DNA from 2 places in the Colwellia sp. MB02u-14 genome. Region 1 is predicted to be linked to the other one. Evidence: predicted binding sites of a transcription regulator. Region 1 holds the regulator's gene; the other holds the start of a gene.
The links. Region 1 encodes FNR, which switches genes on or off when oxygen is low (the NO sensors DNR and NnrR bind a similar motif). Its sites were predicted from a motif close to TTGATCTAGATCAA; they were not measured.
Positions count from the first base shown of each region.

Region 2: a site for FNR is predicted at 1,785-1,798, ahead of H4J52_RS03280 (FeoA family protein). Genes of this name have one in related genera too.

Region 1 covers NZ_JACGUX010000065.1:34,741-45,099, forward strand. Annotated here, with positions in the region: gene H4J52_RS07000 (DUF1415 domain-containing protein) at 1-517, shown strand, start outside; gene H4J52_RS07005 (hypothetical protein) at 607-1,395, shown strand; gene H4J52_RS07010 (glucosaminidase domain-containing protein) at 1,438-2,292, shown strand; gene H4J52_RS07015 (outer membrane protein OmpK) at 2,341-3,120, opposite strand; partial or broken gene H4J52_RS07020 (NCS2 family permease) at 3,138-4,443, opposite strand; gene ttcA (tRNA 2-thiocytidine(32) synthetase TtcA) at 4,465-5,427, opposite strand; gene uspE (universal stress protein UspE) at 5,555-6,481, opposite strand; gene fnr (fumarate/nitrate reduction transcriptional regulator Fnr) at 6,628-7,347, opposite strand; gene H4J52_RS07040 (sulfite exporter TauE/SafE family protein) at 7,391-8,068, opposite strand; gene ccoS (cbb3-type cytochrome oxidase assembly protein CcoS) at 8,074-8,286, opposite strand; gene H4J52_RS07050 (heavy metal translocating P-type ATPase) at 8,316-10,359, opposite strand, start outside.
Region 2 covers NZ_JACGUX010000047.1:24,501-34,859, reverse strand. Annotated here, with positions in the region: gene feoB (ferrous iron transport protein B) at 1-1,479, opposite strand, end outside; gene H4J52_RS03280 (FeoA family protein) at 1,479-1,703, opposite strand; gene H4J52_RS03275 (redoxin domain-containing protein) at 2,045-2,554, opposite strand; gene H4J52_RS03270 (exo-alpha-sialidase) at 2,551-3,819, opposite strand; gene H4J52_RS03265 (TonB-dependent receptor) at 3,834-5,936, opposite strand; gene H4J52_RS03260 (hypothetical protein) at 6,799-7,005, opposite strand; gene H4J52_RS03255 (hypothetical protein) at 7,085-7,348, opposite strand; gene H4J52_RS03250 (hypothetical protein) at 7,403-7,555, opposite strand; gene H4J52_RS03245 (hypothetical protein) at 7,723-7,902, opposite strand; gene H4J52_RS03240 (hypothetical protein) at 7,978-8,265, opposite strand; gene H4J52_RS03235 (CBS domain-containing protein) at 8,465-8,905, opposite strand; gene H4J52_RS03230 (serine protease) at 9,048-10,301, shown strand; gene H4J52_RS03225 (FHA domain-containing protein) at 10,292-10,359, shown strand, end outside.

The DNA.
Region 1 (10,359 bases):
GTGGCTAGAAGAAATTATTATTGGTTTAAATTTTTGCCCTTTTGCGAAAAAAGAGTTTGTGAATAACACTATTCATTATCAACTTTGTGAGGCTAGAAAAATAACCTTAGCGTTAGAAGAGTTAACCAAGCAATTTGAAAAATTGGTGCACGAACCTACTGTTGAAACAACATTATTGATCTTTAATGAAGGCTTTAAAGGCTTTGAAAACTATTTAGATTTACTCGACCATGCGAACGATCTATTAATAGCATTAGGCTATGAGGGGGTCTTTCAACTCGCTAGTTTCCATCCTGATTATTATTTTGAAGGTGAACCATTCAATGCAGCTTCTAATTATACTAATCGCTCGCCATTACCAACCATTCATTTAATTCGAGAAGCGAGCATGGAAAAAGTGTTGTCTGTTTATAAAAATCCAGGAAATATACCTAATAATAATATTGTTTTGGCCGAAAAAAAGGGCGCTCATTACTTTCAAACTATTTTACAGCGCATTGCTAAATCTCACTCATAGTATTATTATTTTTTGTAGATAATTTATGCTGTTTCCAATATAAACCAACTTGTTATCATGTTGAAAATTTAAAAAAGGTAGTTATTTTTGTGAATGAAAAAAAAGTAGTACAAATGGGTGGTAGTATAGAAAAATCACTAAAAGGTGAATATACCATCGATGTTTCTTCAGTCTTAAAAGAAGCTTGGCAGTTAACACTTCAATCTCGTATTGCTATTAATTTAGGTTTGTTTTTCACCCTTGTGTTAGGTGTTATTGTGTCACTTTTGATCAGTAATGCGATGGGAGGAATTGAGCAGGTTATTCAAGATCCACAGTCGACCACATTATTAAATATCGTGGTCACTATGATCATCTATCCTTTTTTAGTGGGGGTAGAAATGATGGGGGTTTTCCATGCCGTTGGCTTAAAGACCAACAGTAAATTGATCTTTGCTTTTTTAAAAAGAGGAAGTTGGGTTGCTGTTTGTGCGTTGCTAACGTCAGTATTAGTAACGTTAGGAATGAGTTTATTTTACTTACCCGGTATTTATTTAGCCGTTGCTTTATCACTCACCTTACCTTTAGTCGTAGAGAAGAAACTATCTCCAATAAAGGCGATCATTTTGAGTTTACAAGTTACCCGTTTTCAATGGTTTAAGTTACTCGCCATTTATACCTCTTTGTTTTTAGCTTTATTTTTATCAATATTACCGCTAGTGATTATTGCTAACACTCAATTTTCAGTGATTGGTGTTATGTTTTTCTTAATTGCATTAACTTTTTTAGCACCACTATTTTATAATGTTAAAGGTATTTTATACCGTGAGATTTTTGGAATGCAGCTGCAAGCAGTTGATGTACCGGCGAGCCAAACAAGTGACACATTTTCAGCTTAACTCTCTACAGACATAAATATGATTGTCAGTAAAAAGGACACTATGAAAATTCAAACTATTTTAAAAACTTTGTTAATCAGTGCATTAGTTATTGGACTTGTTGCTCCTTTTACATTTCTCAAACCGACACTTGCCCCTCCACCGTTGATTGTTAATAAAGTTGTACCCGTGGTTATGGCCAAAGAAAAAATAGTTGAGCAACCCCTTCATGACGTTAACCTACCTAACTTTGCTTCTATTCGTGATGTAAAAGCTAAAAAGCGTCAATTTTTTCAATATATTTACCCCGCAATTGTAAAAGAGAATAGAAATTTACTTGCCTTAAGGCTTGAAGTTTTGACTATGATTGAAGTGCTTTTTCTAGAAGAAAACCTTATAGAAGAGCAACAAGCGTTACTTAACCGGTTAATAAAAAAGTATAAAGTTAGTGAGAAAAATTCACCATTACAACAGCTTAATGAATTACGGTTACGTATTGATGTGGTGCCTATTGAATTAGCGTTAGTACAAGCCGCTAATGAATCTGCTTGGGGAACATCTCGATTTGCTCGGATCGGTTTGAATTTTTTCGGCATGTGGTGCTATCAGAAAGGTTGTGGCATGGTGCCAAGTGGCAGAGACAACGGCGCTAAACATGAAGTAGCCGCATTTAATAGTGTCGAACATGGTGTGCAACGTTACTTACATAATATTAATACCCACCATGCTTATGGTGTTTTTCGCACAATCCGCGGACAATTGCGTGCACAAAAGCAGCCGTTGTCTCCGCAAATATTAGCGACTGGTTTAATGCGTTATTCAATTCGTGGTACTGACTACGTGTTAGAAATTACTGAAATGATCCGTCATAATAAAACCTATTTTGACAACATACGGGCAAAGCTAAAAACTATTTAGTAGCTTTCAGTGATAAACTCGCTAGTAAAATTATTAATGTTAGCATTTTTATAAATGAAGCTTAACTAATAAGCTAACAACGCTTTGATTATCTAATCCGTTAATGCCATATTTATTATGCCAGTAGGAATATTCGATACCCAGCTCCATAACTTTTCTCTTGGAGAAGTTATGGCTTAAATCCCATTTCAACTGCGGGTTAAAGTGAAAATCTGCACTATGGTCATCAACCGCTGACGACCAATCAACAAAACCATCCAACATAAAATTTTGTTCACCAACACTAAACGGATAACCCCAAGAGAGCGTGAGTTGAATATCATTATCAGTCTTATCATTGCTAGCATGGTATAAGTTTGTATTTACAAAGGCAAAGCCACTTATATCCCAAGCAGCACCTAGGCCAAGTAAGTAATTATTGAAAACAAAACCCACTCCATTATCATTACTGGTGTTATGCTCCCAAGTACTTGCTACATATAAATCTTTAATAGCTGCGAAGGTTACTTCTTTATTGGTTAAATAACTCATACTTAATCGCGGTGACAATTCGCCATAGGTTGAGTTGAATTTACCATTTTTTGCATCACTGCTCGCTGTAGTTCTATCAACAAAGAAGAAGGTATCACCCCAGTTATGACCTGATACATGCTCAAAAGTCATGACATTAACATTATCATTACCAAGGAGTTCAAAATCACTGGTATTCTTCAAATAGCTCATGCTGTTGTCACTCCATAACGTTTGGGCTGAAGATGAAAATGCTAGTAACGACAAGATATTCATAATGGCCAAATTTTTTAAATATGTCTGTAACAAATTATTCATAATAATTGACCTTATGATTATGCAAATAAAATAAAATAAAATAAAATAAATTTAATTAAAAATAAACTCACCAGTATGATTAAACTCATATTAAGTTTCTGAAAATGCCCGCTAAATAAGCGTACAGCAACATAACTTATAAAACCAAAAGCAATACCATTAGCTATAGAGAAGTTTAAAGGCATGGTAATACATATAACTGCAACAGGAACCGCTTGTGATAAATCATCCCAATCAACATTAACAAGTCCTGCGAGCATTAACACCGCAACGCAAAATAATGGGTCAGCAGTTGCATAAGCCGGTACCATCGCAGCAAGGGGAGAAAACAAAAGTGACAATAAAAATAAAACCCCTACTGTTACGGCTGTTAGCCCGGTTCTCCCAACGGCACTAACACCCGCGGTACTTTCTACATAACTTGTTGTGGTTGAAGAGCCAAGTACTGCACCTGCAATTGTTGCTGTTGAGTCCGCTAACAGTGCTTTGCCCAAACGAGGTAAACTACCATTTTCATCGAGAAGGTTGCCACGTTGAGCCACAGCAATTAAGGTACCTGAGGTATCGAATAAATCTACAAAAAAAAGTAAATATAACACCCATCATACTCACTTCTAATGCGCCAATAATATCAAGCTGCAGAAAAGTGAGCAGTACAGAGGGGGGCATAGATATAATACCTTGGTAGCTTACATCACCAATGAGTATGCCCAATGCCGTTATAACGAGTATCGATATCATGACAGCACCATTGATACCTCGATTGACCAAACCAACAATAAGAAATAATCCAATGGCGGCGAACACCGCTTGAAAAGACGTTATATCGCCTAATGTTAATAGTGTCGTGGGGCTGTCCACCACAATACCTGCATTCTTTAAGGCAATAAAAGCAAGAAATAATCCGATACCAGCAGCAATGCCAAAACGTAATGAATGTGGAATTGAGTTGATGATCCATGCGCGAACATTAAACAGGCTAAGTAATACAAAAAAACAACCAGAGATGAATACACCAGCTAAAGCGATTTGCCAGCTATAGCCCATTCCTAACACTACGGTGTAGGTGAAAAAGGCATTCAATCCCATACCAGGTGCCAATGCGATAGGGTAATTAGCTAACAATCCCATCACAAAACAGCCAATAGCAGCGGCAAGACATGTTGCAACAAATATTGCCCCGTGGTCCATCCCTGTATTTGCCAACATCGCAGGGTTAACAAAAATAATGTAAGCCATGGTTAAAAAAGTCGTCAAACCCGCAATGATTTCTTGTTTTACATTTGTGCCGTGTTCCGTTAATTTGAAAAGCTTTTCAAGCATGTTTTTAACCAGGTATTATTATTATTTTATTTCGATAATATTCAATGCGTTATTAAATGATAGATTGTTTTTTGAATTATGTTCAATACTAATGTTATCGTCTAATACAGGAGCAACGATAAGTTCATCATCAAAAGCGATATCACCGCCATTGATAACCCCTGATTGAGCATTGATCGATTTAAAGTCAAATAATTCGCTATCGCATAAATGTGAGGGCACAACGTTACGAATTGCTGTAAACATTGATTCAATTCGTCCTGGGTGATTTACGTTCCAGTCTTGTAGCATCTTCTTGATATTTTGACGCTGTAAATTAGGTTGAGATCCACATAAGTTACAAGGAATAATAGGGAAGGCTTTGAGTTGAGCGTATTGTATTAACTCGGCTTCTTTACAAAAAGCTAGTGGGCGAATCACAACATGTTCGCCATTGTCTGAGACCAATTTTGCTGGCATCGATTTTAATTTTCCGCCATAGAACATATTCAGCATTAACGTTTCAACCATATCATCACGATGGTGGCCTAATGCAATCTTAGTGGCGCCTATTTCTGCCGCGACCTTGTATAGAATGGCTCTGCGTAAACGAGAACATAAACTACAAGTGGTTTTACCTTCAGGGATTTTGTCTTTAACAATTGAATAGGTATCTTCTTGCGCTATTTTATATTCAACACCTAACGATTCTAGGTATGCGGGCAAAATATGCTCAGGAAAACCAGGTTGTTTTTGATCAAGGTTAACTGCCACGATATCAAAATGAATGGGTGCAGATTCTTTTAACAACATTAAAATAGCGAGTAGGGCATAACTATCTTTGCCCCCAGAGACACAAACCATTATTTTATCGCCATCTTCTATCATATTATATTGTGCGATAGCTTGACCAACATGGCGTCTTAAGCGTTTTTCAAGTTTATTCAGCTGTATTTTTTGGCTGGCTGTTAAAGATGCTATTGGTGTCGCTGATTGAGCGCTCATAGTGTTTCCTAGTGCTATTTATAATGAAAAAATATCGATTTTTACGGCGCGTAGTATAGCAAAAAGCCAAGAAAACTCTTGGCTTTTTAATTTATATTCAAAGATCTAAACCTAATGCTAATAGACCTTATGCCAGAGGCGAAATGTAGCCATCGGGTTTAATGGCTAATACATCACAGTTTAAGCGGTCAATTACATGCTCTGCGGTATTGCCGATCAATGCAGCTGAAATTCCTGTACGGCCAATGGTACCTAAAACAACTAATTCTGCATCGATCTCGTTAGAGATACTTTGAATAACATCTTCAGGTAAGCCCTCTTTCACGTAAGTATTTTCAATGGGGATGTTGTAATTATTTGCATGACTTTCCATTGCACTTTTATGATGGTTAAACATGGTCTCGTTATATTCGCAGGCATTAAACTCTGGGATTTCAATGGCAATATTTACGGGCGTACCCGGGTAAGAATTAACTAAGTGGATATTAGCTTTAATGAGCGATGAGAGAGCCATCGATTCTTGAGTTAATTTTTTGTTAAGTGCTTTGTGCTCTTCATCGTCGCTGCCCATGTTAAGTGCGGTAAGCAAATTACCATCACTTGGCCAGCTATGATCTTTAACAAGTAATACTGGACAAGGGCATTTTCTGAGAATATGCCAGTCTGTTGGTGTAAAAATAACAGATTTTAGCTTATCGTGTTGATGTGTGCCTTTGATGACAATATTAAAATTTTCAGCAAGCACTTTTTTGATTATTTTCTCAAATGGACGGTTATGCCAAATAATACAAATGTCTATGTTAATATTTTCGTGATTAATTTTAGAAATTTTTTCTGCTAACCATTGCTGATGACCATTAATAACAGACTGGCGCATTGCTTCACGTTCTTCGCCAGAAAGCATCGTCGTCATTTCATAAGATAAATCATAAATGGTTAAAAATGCGGTGATTTCTCCACCACTATAGCGAGCTAATTCAATAGCACGCTTTAATGCTTTTTGATTTTCAGTGGTTGGGTCAATAACGGCTAATATTTTTTTATACTTTTCCATACATTTACTCCGTAACGCATTAAATACTAATAACATTAACAATAGACTATATTTGGTACATGTTATTTGCTTTACATCATAATATTTCAATAAAAAAATGCTCAACATAATCAGTGTTAAGCATTTTTTATAAATTTATATAGAAACTAAAGTGAAGCACACTCGTTAAGTTTATCCATATCTAAAATAGTAATAAGCTTACCTTCGACACCAATTAATTCATTTTTTTGGAAACGATTTAATAATCGGCTAATGGTTTCTACCGTTAGGCCAATATAATTACCAATATCGCTTCTCGTCATAGTTAAGCGGAAGTCCGTTGCTGACATCCCTCGCGCATGATAACGACTCGCCAGTGTTGAGATAAATGTCGCCAAGCGTTGTTCAGCATTTTTACGATTAAGTAAGGTTAACATTTCCTGATCTGAGCGTATTTCCGAACTCATCATGCGCAGAATTTGTTTTTTTAACTTTGGCATAGTATTCGATAATGCATCAAGTGTGTTGTAGGGTATTTCACAAACCATTGATGTTTCTAGCGCTTTTGCAAAGCTAGGGTGTTCTGATTCAGCAATAGCATCGAAACCTAATAAATCGCCGGCTAAATGAAAACCGGTAATTTGTTCTTCGCCTTGTTCATTTACCGTGAATGTTTTAAATGTCCCAGAGCGAATAGCGTATAAAGCTTGCATTTTATCGCCATCTTGAAAGATTTGTTCACCTTTATGAATAGGGCGTTTACGGTCTATAATACTGTCTAGCGTATCAAGTTCTTTCTCATTTAAAGAAAACGGTAAACATAGCTCACTGATACTACAATTTTGACAATGAATGTGCTGAGATGTAGAACATGGCTTTTTATACATATTAACCTAAATGATTTATTTATCTTTAATAATTTCGATCATATTAAAACAACTGTTGATATGCAATCATTAAACTGTATATTCCATACATAATTATCATAAAGGCCATTATTTTTTTAAATTTCATGTTAGTTAACAAAGACTTTATTCCAAAAGAACCTAATGAAATACTCAACAACGCCGGTAAGGTACCTAAACCAAAACATGTCATTATCAAGGCGCCAGTTAGGGTACTACCGCTCGCTAAAGACCAAGTTAGGGTTGAATAAACTAAACCACAAGGTAACCATCCCCAAATAGCGCCTAATGCTAAAGCTTGTTTAGTATTTTTTACAGGGATAAACCTCTTACTTAATGGTGATAAAAAGCGCCAGAAGACTTTACCTATTTTTTCAACTTTCGATAGCCACATTAGCCATTGACCCAAGTATAAGCCCAGTAATATTAAAAATACTGCCGCGAACAGTCGAAGAAAACCTAAGGGTACACCAATATTTTTTGCAGCAATCGAACTACTAAATCCAACAATACCACCAATTAAGGTATAAGAAAAAATACGGCCAAAATTATAAGCACTGACCAGTTTAAATTGATCACTTACCTTATGTTGAGGCGATATAGCTGATGTTAGCATAGTGGTTATGCCACCACACATACCAATGCAATGGCCCGAACCTAATAAGCCAATGATAAAAGCAGATAAATAATCAATACTTAGCATATTAGTTACTTAATACCCGTATCATTGTCTTTTTTTTCTATACCGTTAGCTTCAGGCGAATTCTCAGCGCTTTTATCGTTGTTATCATCAAATAAAATACTCATGCCTTGTTTTTCTAAATCATCAAATTGTTCAGTTTTTACTGCCCAAAAAAATAGATATATGGCTAAGGCCGTTAGTATTATCGCAATAGGGATTAAAATATAAATAATGCTCATTGTCTTTATTCTCTATTTTTGTGTCACGATTATTTTTTGAGTAAACGTAATGAATTGGTGATGACTAATATTGAACTCGCCGACATGCCTATTACAGCCATGTATGGAGTAATGAAACCTGCTACGGCAAGTGGTAATACGATAGCATTATAACCAAATGCCCATAAATAGTTTTGCCAAATGATACGGCGGGTTTTACTGGCGACACGTGTCAGCGTTGTTACTGACTTTAAACGATTATTCAATAAAATAACGTCTGCGCCACTTTTAGCTATATCAGTACCACTACCCATCGCAATAGAAATATGAGCTGCACCAAACACCGGGGTATCATTTACGCCGTCTCCCACCATCGCAATGGTTGAACCATTGGGTTGTTGCTTAATAATCGCCATTTTATCTGTCGCCGACAAAGTACAGTGTACTTCATCTAAATGAAGTAATGCTTGAACTTTGTTACATCCCACGGCGTGATCACCTGATAGCATAATGGTATGTATATTTTTCTTCTTCAAATTACCTAAGAGATTTTTAGCATCTTCACGGATCTCATCGGTTAAATAAAATGCAGCTATTAATTCATTATCTTCTAATAATAAACATGAAGCGGTTTCAAATTCAGTTGATTTGTTTGTGTCACTTAGCAGCCATTGTGGTTTACCGATCCGATAGTATTTATCATTTACCTTACCCTGAATGCCAAAACCAGATTTAATTTCTACCTGTTCAGTGGTGTATGAATAATCACGGAATAATTTAAACGGTTTGGCTAAGGGGTGTTCTGAATAAGACTCAAGTGCGGCTGCTATAGATAAAACCTGCTGTTCACTATATTTATAATGCTCATTATCAAAAAGTTGAGTTTGATTAATAGAAAAATCACCCGAGGTTAAGGTACCGGTTTTATCAAAGGCAATGGTGGTTATCTTGGGTAATGTCTCCATGACATGTGCTGATTTTATCATGATGCCTTCACGGTTTAAGCGTGTGGTCGCACATGTTAACGCAGTGGGTGTGGCAAGAGACAAAGCGCAGGGACAGGTAGCAACAAGAACAGACAAGGTGATCCAAAAGGCTTCCTCAGGTAAATGTTGATGCCAGTATAGAGCGGTACCTATGGCGGTCAGTAAAATAACGGCAACAAAATATTGTGCTATTTTATCTGATAATTTCGCTAATTTAGGCTTATGTGCTTGAGATGATTCACTTAATCGTATGAGTTGGCTTAAAAAAGAATGCTCACTAGGGTGTTTTACTTCAACGTTAATATTACCGTCACCATTTATAGTACCGGCAAAGACTATATCGCCCACGGCTTTATTTAAGGGTAATTGCTCGCCTGATAACATGGCTTCATTAAGCTGGCTACTACCAGAGATAATGGTGCCGTCGGCAGGGACAACTTCCCCAGGTTTTATCAAAACAATATCAAGAGGGCAAAGCTTTTTGGCAGGAACCAGTATTTCTTTTTTGATACCGTCTTCATTAATGAGCTTTGTTGCCGTCATTGGCATTAGCTTAAGCAAGTTAGCTGAAACTTCGGCTGCACGACTTCGTGCTCTAAATTCTAAAAATTTACCAATAAGCAATAAAAAGGTGAACATTGACACAGATTCAAAATAGACTTCACCTTGCTGAGTGATGGTCGCCCATGCACTGGCTGAAAATGCGAGAGAAATAGCGATAGCGACTGGTACATCCATCGATAAGCGCTTTATCTTTAACGCATTAATCGCGCCTTTGTAAAAGGGTAACGCGCCATAAGTAACAATAGGAATGGTTAAAAATAAGCTTGCATAACGTAAGTATATTAAGTTGTACTCATCCATGCCTGAAAAAGCGCCAAAGTATAATCCAAAGGCAATCATCATCACCTGCATCATCAAAATGCCAGAAATACCTAAACGCTTGATGTAATTATTACTTTGAGTTTTGTTCAGTTGTTCTGCGGTACTTGCTTTGAATGGGAGTGCTTGGTAACCAATTTTGGCAATACGGTTAATCAACTCACTCAATTGAACGTTATTATTATCCCAACGAATTGTCGCGCGCTGTGTTGTGGCATTAACATTT
Region 2 (10,359 bases), on a different contig from region 1:
CTTACCCGCTCCCAAAATAAATGAACGAGTACGTTGCCACACACGATGTACAAGATAAGAAAGTTTAGGTATTTCATAAAGCGGTAATTCCATAATATTAACAGAGTTTTTACCCATTAATACCGTATGCTTTAATAAGAAGCCGGTAAAAAGAGCCGCGGCTATTCCGATTAAATACAGTAGGAAAACTAAGTTTTGACCTGAGTCAGGAAAAAATGCAGCCGCAAATAACGCATATACGGGTAAACGCGCACCACATGACATAAACGGCGACATCATTATCGTAGTGATACGTTCACGCTCACTGTCAAGAATTCGTGCTGACATAACCGCAGGAACAGTACAACCAAAACCAACAATTAAAGGGACAAAAGCTTTGCCGGGTAAACCAATTTTTTGCATAGCACTGTCAACAACAAAGGCAGCACGCGCCAAGTAACCACTACTTTCTAAAATCGATAAACCAATAAATAAACAAGCGATAATCGGAATAAAGGTGGCAACGGTTTGAATACCTAAACCAGCGCCTTCAATGAGAGTGAGCAGCCACTGAGGTAAATCAAAACTGGATAAAAAATGTAGAGGGTAATCAACAAAAATAGCGCCAGCTAAAATATCAAAAAAATCAATAAAAGCACTACCTACATTAATAGCAAACATAAACAATAAGTACATCATACCCAGGAAAACAGGAACACCTAACCAAGGGTGAAGAATAAAATGGTCAAGGCGATCACTCAAACTTATCGCAGGTTCTTTTTTTGAGTGTGGCAGAGTTTTTTTAATATCAATTAATAATTGCTGAATGAATTCATAGCGCGCCTGCATAATACTAATAGCATCAGTATTCGTTTGCTGACAAGCACCTTGATCATTACAAGAGCCACATTCAAGGTCAATCAAGGCTTCAGTTGAATTTTGATCAGCAAGTTTACTAACAATGCTTGCTGATAAAATTAATTTTTTAGGACGTTGAGTCGCTTTAGGTAATTCAAGTAAAGCCTCTTCAACTTTCTTTAAAGTATCTTTAGCTAAACTATTGGCAATAATAACTTTACAGCCCAGTTCTTTGGCTAAAATATCGGTGTTAACTGTTTGAGCTTCTTTGCGATCTGATTTATTGATAACCAGTAATAAGGGTAAACCGAGTTCAAGTAATTGTGTGGTTAAATACAGTTGGCGCTTTAATTGCGTCGCATCAACAACATTGATCAAACAATCAATGCCTTTATTTTTAAGAAAGTCTTGGGTAATAGTCAGATCTTTACTTTGCTCAGCTCGGGTTGCAAGAGAGCTAATACCAGGTAAGTCTGAGAGTAAAACTTGATTATTATTAAATGAAAAATGATGCTGCTTTGTCGCTACAGTAACACCAGTCCAGTTTCCAGTCTGTTGTTTCGCACCCGTTAAGGCATTAAAAAAAGTGCTTTTTCCTGAGTTGGCAAAACCAACTAGAGCCAAATGTAAAGCTTGTGACATTAGACTATTTCTATACCTATTTGTTGAGCAATACTAGGCGCTAAACAAATCTTAGTACCATGAAGGTGAAAGGCAAGTGGCCCATTAAATGGAGCTTTATGGGCTAATGATATTTCAGTTTTCAACGCAAATCCTTGCTCGATTAACTTTGACGTTAAATCGAAATTTGTCGGTAACGTTCTGATCACCGCTCGCTGGGTACGCGTTAATTGTGAAAGGGTCATAAACAACAACTCAAATAATAATGATTATCATTTAATTCTACTTTACTATTAACTTTTCAGCAAGCGTATATGACAGCGGAATTGATCTAAATCAGTAAATAATAATCTATCCACTAATTTACTTTCAAATTTCATTAGCTAACAAACGATCTATATTCTTAGTATAAAAAACATGAGTCGCTTTTTATGTGCATTTCCCCTAGACAAGAAAATCTACAACCGTAAATGTGCTCCCACGTGTCGATGGTATGATGGCATCAATAGTTAAAGAAGCCCGTCATCGTTTTACTGTAAGCTCTATTGATGCCTTCAAAAAATTAATTCTGGTCATGAGTAAAAAATCAGTCATTTAACAGCCATGTCTTTATTGACTCTTCACCAAGCAAGCCACTTTTACCCTGAAATTTTCCCGCTTTATTCACAAAGTAACTACGTGGTAACTCTCCATACCAGTTAGGATCAATTTGATAACGGTTTTTGTCCGCCTGCCCGTCAACAAAATAAAAATTTTCATAGGGTTGCATGTTATAAAAAGCTAGTATCTGCTTACGTTCAAACTGAATGCCGCGATTGTCATCTGTATTAATGAAAACAATATTTAATGCTGTACTTTTTTCTGTTTCTTGAATGGCCTGAATAAGTTTTAACTCTTTAAAACACGCTGGACAATCTAATGACCACAAAACTAATAACCAACGCTTTCCTAACTTCCGCTGTTTTAAGTCTTTCAAAGCCTCATCACTAATAGGTTGAAGGCTAAAAGACTTCAATTTAGGAACTTGATTTTGTGCTTGTGAAACGCTACAAGACATCATAAAAAAAACTAAACATGCACAGATAAATTTACTCATAACGCGCTGAACCAATGCCCTTGCTTAGGACGTTGCCATGAAACATAACTCACCTTGCCTTTTTTTATAATAAAAGGACGATCAGCACCATTTTTTGCTTTAGCTAATACCACTACGTAACTAAAGGACTCTCCATTATTGGTTGAACGCTGGTGCATTAATTGATGTTCAACACCATTAAATTGTGTCCAAACAATATCGATATTGTCGTTATTTTTATTCAAATGTGGATGCGATGCCTGCGCAGAAAAATCCCCCACTGAAATAGGCTTAGTCAATGTATTACCTTGGTCAACACTCGACGCATAAAAAATACCTTTACCTACATCACCTTGATTAAACCACACCATATGGTAGCGGTTTTTGTCATCAATACTTATCGCCCCACCTTGATGAGGGCAGCCATTTATTTGCCAGTGATCGTAACTTATTTGATAAGGCTGCTTAGGTTTATCTTCATCGTGGCCCATTGTTAACAAAGCAAATTCACGAATATTATCGCCATATATTTGTCGCCAAAAAATAGCCAGTTCGCCTTGCTGATTAAAATCCATAGCGATCCGACAACAAACACACGTATCATTTGCTAACGGTTGGTTAGTAAAAATAACTGCACTATTATTCTTGGTGCTTCTAAGATTAGCTTGTCCTAAATAAAGTGCTGACCCTTTTGATTTTTTACCTGTTTTACGCTGTTGATGGGAAAGGCGACCATCGAGCCAAACGATGCTAACGTCACCATTGTCATTAACCAGCATTTCATTAAAACTATGTCCGGCTAATAAATTATCATTGTTCACCGTAATAGGTTGCGTAAACTTTTTTCCGTAATCATCTGAATAACTAAAGCGCACATCTGCGGTGTATTTTTTCTCTCGTGCCATTGCCCACGACAAGTAAACACCACCGATATTATCAAATGCTATTTTGGGACGATTCTCGTTCCTAGCTGATATTTTTTCAGCAGGTATATCTAATACGTTATGTGGTGAGAACGTTGTACCGTTATCTTGGGATATTTGAGCGATTAATTTGTCTTGGTTTACCCATAATCGCCATAAATCACCATTAGGTGCAAATGCCGACGTCACCGTTTTTGCACACGCAATCTCAGCATCATTACATTTATTATCTACAGTGACTTTTTTTTGTTTAGCCATCATCGCTTGGTGATCATGTTCGGCCGCAAAAGTTTGCGTATTAGGCAACCAAGCAATGGCTAAAAAAACAACCACTAAACTAAAGCGCTTCTGAAAATTTTTCATTGTTAACTTTCCTATTACCATTGGTAATTTAATCCAAAATAAACAGTGCGAGGCGCACCCGGTGAGTACGTAGTTTTTCCATAACGATAAGAAGCCTCTTGTGCATACTCTTTATCGCTTAAATTTAATAACCGTGCATGCAGAGCAAGTTTTTTAGATACTTGGTAGCGTGCTTTTAGATTGATGATTGTGTAACCCTGATAAATTCTGTCATTGCCTTCATCATCTCGGCTGCTGGCATCATCTAGCCAATATTTACCAATCGACTGAACCTCTAACATACTGATAAATCGTAATAAAAGTGATGGCTGATAACGTAAACGTACATTCACAATATAATCAGGCGCCATCGCCATTTCATTGCCTGAATACTCATCATGTTGATCAAATTCATGTTTTGCTTGGGTGTAAGCTGTACTGAGGTTAAATTTTTCAGAAATTTGCCACAACATTGCCGCTTCAAAACCTTGATGAATAACACGACTTGCGTTAGTTAAATAACGTTGCCCTGCATCGTTGTACGCCTGAACAATACCGTCATCAACATCCATATAATAAACAGCGAAATCAAAATTAACCTTTTCTAAATTAACTTTGTAGCCAAGCTCAAAGGTGTTTGAAACTTCTGGATCAACAGCTTTAGCATTGCCATCATCTTTAGTCGTTAAATGATAAAGACTACTCGCCGTTGGTAAGCGAAAACTATTCGCATAACGTAAATAAAGACTACTATCGTCACCCAAATGGTAATTCAAACTTGCTTTTGGGCTTAAATGAGTAAAGTCGTCATCACGATTTTCTAGACTTAAATGACCGTGACCAATATCTCCGTAAAGACTAAGATTATTATCGAATTCGTATTGAGCGTAATCGTAACGTGCTCCTAAGGTTAGATCGAGATTATCGCTTAACGTACGTGTATGCTGAATGTAAGGTGATAACCCCAAATATTTTGTGGTATCGTCATAGAATTTCTCACCTTTAGTAAAAGTGTCAGCCCCCCAACCTGATGTAGTAAAATCAAGTGGTTGGTATGACAACTGCCTCCCTTCAGTGAATTCGATATCGGTACCAATAATCGTTTCACTACCATCATGATGTTCAAAACTAGCTAATGCCAGTAAACCAAATGTTTTAACCTCAGATTCAACTTTTGGCATGTTTTGGTTCCATGTTGCGGTGTAATCATTAGTACGAGAGCGATAATAAGGAATAACTGAATAAAAGTAATTACCGTCAGTTTTATCCCATTGTGCTGAAAGTCGCATATATGCTGTTTTTCTTAATGGATCACTGGCTAATACTTCTTCAGATAGACCTGAATGGGTTTTATCAGTTTTATATAAGTCTTCGCTTAAGCTCGCCGCCATTTCCTGTTCTAAATCAGAAATAACAAACGAGGTGACTAAATGTTCATTGCTTGAGATTTCAAGTTCGTGGCGAAAAGTGACTTCTGCTCTTTTTGAACCGGTATGTTCACGCCAGCCTTCATTGTTTAAATAAGAACCGGCTAACGTAAAGCCTTGCTCATCTGAAATTGTATTGCTGTGATTTAACTGTATTTTTGAATACTTGTCTTCATCTAACATTAAGTCCATAGACGTTTCAGCTTGTTCAGCAACATCAGCAGATAATATATTAATGGTCGCCGCAACAGCACCTGAACCATAAAGCGCAGTACCCGCTCCCTTTAAGACTTCCATGCGCGACACATTTGAATTAAAACTCGACCACCATAAGGCGTTATGATTAAAAAAAGCAGGAGACTGCAGTGGAATATTATCTTGTAAATACAAGTAATAACCGCTGGTGTTTATTGGCATACGAATAGAGGCTTTATGCCCTTGCCCACCAGAAAGTTGGTCGATGAATACGCCTGAAAGGCTATTCAAAGATTCTGCAACATGTTGCCCGTTATCAATAGCTAACTCTTCTTTGCCGATACTGTGTACTGACATGGCGAGATCGGTATCAAGGGACTCTTTGCGGTTTGCGGTCACGGTAATTCGTTCTAAATCGTTCAATTCAACTTTTGTCGCACGTGTTTCAGCTGCTAAAGAGGTACCGCATTGGCTAATGAACAGTGTAAAAATTGATATTTTTGTTGTGGTTTTCATAACTTCTTTTTATTTTATAACCAAAGATATTTAAAGTTATAGTAATGAAATTTAAGGGGTTTGTAGTGTGACTAAATGTCGCAGTTTACGTTTTAGTAACAAGTTTTTTTGATATGAATCAAGAGTCAAAGAGATAAAAATTAATAGTCAATGAAAGGCCTTCCCCATAAGCTATATTCACTTATCGGTAAGCGCCAATGTTTATCATTATTTCAGTGTTAGCAGGTTAAAAGCTGTATGTCACTTCAGCCCAACCACTTGTACCTTCAGCAGGTAAACGATCCCTCAGTGTAATTTCACTGCCTTTCACTCGGTTATAGCCACCTAAATGATTTTGGTATTCTTTATCCAGCAGGTTATCAATACAAAACGAAGGGTTAATTCATTATTAACGTAATACTGCGCATCTATATTGACGACACCATAACCTGCACTTACTTTTTACAGATTTGTTAATGAAACATTTTTTATGCCGACGCGATAACTAAAGCTGCGTTTGCTGACCAATTTTCAGTAAAATAACTGGCACTTAACTGGCCATTTAATGGCGCAATACGAGACAAGTTGTCGTTAATATCACGACGCTCAGCGCGAACATAACTGACTACTGCTGATAGCTGAATGTGATTATTGACACAGTAATGACCGTTTACATCTGAGCCATCATTTTTTCTGACATATCTAGTGGTGTACCTTGAATGTAGTTATCAATGTTTTGATAAAAAAGATGAGGCGCAATCATCACTTTTTTTGGGGGGGTAAGTGAAACCAATATCCGCTTGATAAGCCATTTCACTTTTAAGATTTATATCACCAATATAAGTGTTACCGTCAGCTAAGCCAACCGTTGACTCCATAGGTGTTAAAAGATAAAGCTCTTGATATGATGGCGCACAGTTTTTAAACATCCCCCCATATGCAGTGATAATTCTTTTTCCATACTTAACGCGATATCGAGATGAGTGTCAGCTACACTTCGGTCGCTATGATTAAAGTTATCACGTAAGTTTTTGGCTAAATCAGCCATACTAGGCATCGTTGAACTCATACCAGAATTGATTGCATTCATAGTGCTCGAAATAGACATCATCATGGCCATTGATGTTGCTACTTATCCAGCATCAGATTCTGCTCTTTTTAAGCGTGCCCTAACTGAATTTTAGTATCACTATAGGTTTCTGCCACGGGGCAAATAGTCCAAAGCGGTTATCTTTAACATCATTAAAGTTAACCACTGCAAACATTGCGTTGTTTGGATTCGTGATCACAGAGTCGTGTTCAGCTAAATATTCACCTAAACCGAATGATAAATCACCAGAAGAAAACGCTTTACCAATCGTAAATTTAAAATTAGTCGTCATGCCTGTAGGGGTATTGCGACGATATTTTTCAGGGTTACTGTTAAGTCGCATGTCAAAATCAGTTATGCCATAATCCGCACCGGTATAATCTAATAACCAGTCTGCTTAACAGTCTGCGGGCATAAAAGTACCGCCTAAACTTGCTCTATGACTATAAATATATTCAATATCCATCGGTAATGCTGGCGTACCTAAGTCGTGTGTGTCGGTATAATGGTAACTAAAACCGGTTTCACTCGCAGCGCCAACATAACCCAAATCAGCACCCAACTGACGTTTAGCATAAACTGTTGGTAATATTTTTTACCATCACCACTTTCAATGCTGTTACCTTCCTGCAAATTGGCGTAAAAAAAACTACCTAAATTACCTTTAGCAATATTAATGACTGAGGATAACGTTTGTGCTTCGTTGTTACTTCTTGCTCAAACTTGTAAATCCCCATCTACAGTTAATTTGTCACTATTATGTGATTCTTCTGTACGAATTTTGACATTAATAGCACCGCCAATAGTGTTAATACCTGCAAAAACAGGGGCAATACTCAAATATACGGTCATTGGCTCGACAATAAGTGGCGTCGAATAACTGAGTGGCGTATCCATAGCGTTCCGCCCTACGCCAATAACGGCTTGACCATCAAGGGTAGTGGAAATGCGATCACCGTATAATCCACGATATTATGTAATACCTGTTACAGGTCTATTTCTATTAACATTTGCACCGGGCACCGACATTAGCCAACGAACTAAGTCTGGCTCAGTCATTTTACCTTGTGCATCGCTTTCATTATTTTCAACACCAAGATGGTGGCGCTGGTTAGTAATGGTGATCACTTCTATATCATCTATAATGCCTTCACTCACATTTGGAGCAACCATATTATTAGTAAAAACATTGACTGAACAAAGGCTACTAGCAAGAAGAACAGAACTTACCGCAAAAAATAATTTTATTGAAAACGTCATAGGTATTTCACTTGTTTCTATTTAAATATAGAAAATGGATATAACGTTATTCTGCTAGCTAGAGCTTTTAAAAACTAATTTAAACAATGGGGTGCTACGTGTTATAGCAATAAAAGCCAATTATTTTATCTAAATCAAACGAACCGCTAATAAATTTTAAAAAATAAATATAAATAACTGTAAATAAAGAAATAAGTGGCTATTTTTTTGTATCTGCAGTTTTAGCTGCATTTATTTTTTCTAACGTTTTCATAATGTCTCGCCAAGTTAATATCCCTACTGGCATATTATTATTATTATTATCGACAATAGGAATACAAGACGTTTGAGTATGATTAAAAATATCTATCGCATCAAAAACATTAGCGTCAGCTGTTAGCGTGATTAGCTTTCTGTTCTGAATTTGATGGGCTTTTTTGTTTAAGGTCGCTAAATCTCTGGCTAGCTCTCCAGCAGTACCAATATAGGGGCTAAGCGCCTTTAATAGATCTCTGTCCGAAATAATCCCTGATAATTTTTCATTATCAATAACCAGTAAATGATGAAAATTAGCATATTCAAAAATATTTTTTATCGTCAGTAAATTATCGTCCAAAGAAACACTAACAAAGGCTTTAGTCATAATGCTTGCTATTTTCATTCCCCTCTCCCTCTCATCAATTTATTATTAATTATAGAATACATTTCGAAACAACAAAGAGAATTTACTTTATTTAGGGATAATAGATGACAATTCCTCTAACAGTGGCACAATGAGATAAGACTAAAAATAAGGAATATAAATGAAGGGTTTAACTACCTTAATTTTATTGTGTGTTAGCACGATAAGTTATGCCACAGAACAAGCAGAAGAAATATTCAAGCAACTTGCTCCGTCACTTTATCAAATACGACTCATCGATATTGCCAGTGGTGAAAAGTCATCTATAGGTTCGGGTTTCCAAATCAGCAGCGATGGTTTAATAGCAACGAACTATCATGTCATTTCTGGCTATGCACGCCATCCAAATAAATACACCATTGAAATTTTGGATCACCAAGGTAAAAAAGCTCCACTTACCTTACAGAGTGTTGACGTTATTAATGATTTAGCCTTAGTCAAAAGAGTCGCTAATAGCGAAATGCCTTTTTTTGAAATTGCGCAAAGTGTTCCCCACAAAGGTGAAGAACTTTATTCTTTAGGAAATCCACACGACCTAGGCATGATAGTAGTACCTGGCACCTATAACGGGTTGAAAAAAGAATCATTCAATGACCGAATCCATTTTACTGGCTCAGTAAACTCAGGTATGAGTGGCGGACCTGTTGTTAACAAACGTTCTGAAGTTGTGGGAATAAATGTTGCCACGTCAGGTAATCAAATCGGATTTTTAGTGCCACAGGATAAATTGCTTAACTTGTATGAGCGCTATAAAGTATCTGAACCTGAAAATATTAAAGCACAAATGGCGCAACAACTTGCTGATAATCAAGATAAATTAATAACAACATTGCTTAATAGCGAATGGCAAATGCGACCTTTAGGCGAAGGGTTAATACCGGTAGTGAATATTCCTTTTATTCGTTGCTGGGGGGAATCAAATGCAGATAAAGCAGATGCCATTGTTTTAGCGGTTGTGGCCAATTGCTCTTTAGATGAAAATACTTATATTTCAAATGATTTTTTCACTGGCTCAATTGAAATGGAATATCGGTATATGCAAGCAAAAGAGCTTAGCGACACCAAATTTTATCAAATTTTTGAACGCCAACTCAACCAAGTTATGCCGGGTAATAAAGCAGGAAAAGAAGATGTGTCTGAGTTTAAATGTCAGCACGATATTGTTACGCCATCAAACCAGGCAATTACCAACAAATCTGTTTTTTGTACACGCGCTTATAAAGACTTCCCCAAATTATTTGATGTTTTATACATAGCGATTTCTGTTGATAAGGGTGATAAAGCGCTATTAAGCCACTTTACCATTGCAGGTGTTAGCCAAAACAGTGCGCTTAACTTCACAGAGAAATTTATGGAGTCTATCTCATGGAAATAATCATTGAAGAAATCACCCGCGCCCATAAGTTAATTGCTCGCCATAAGTTCATGCAAAG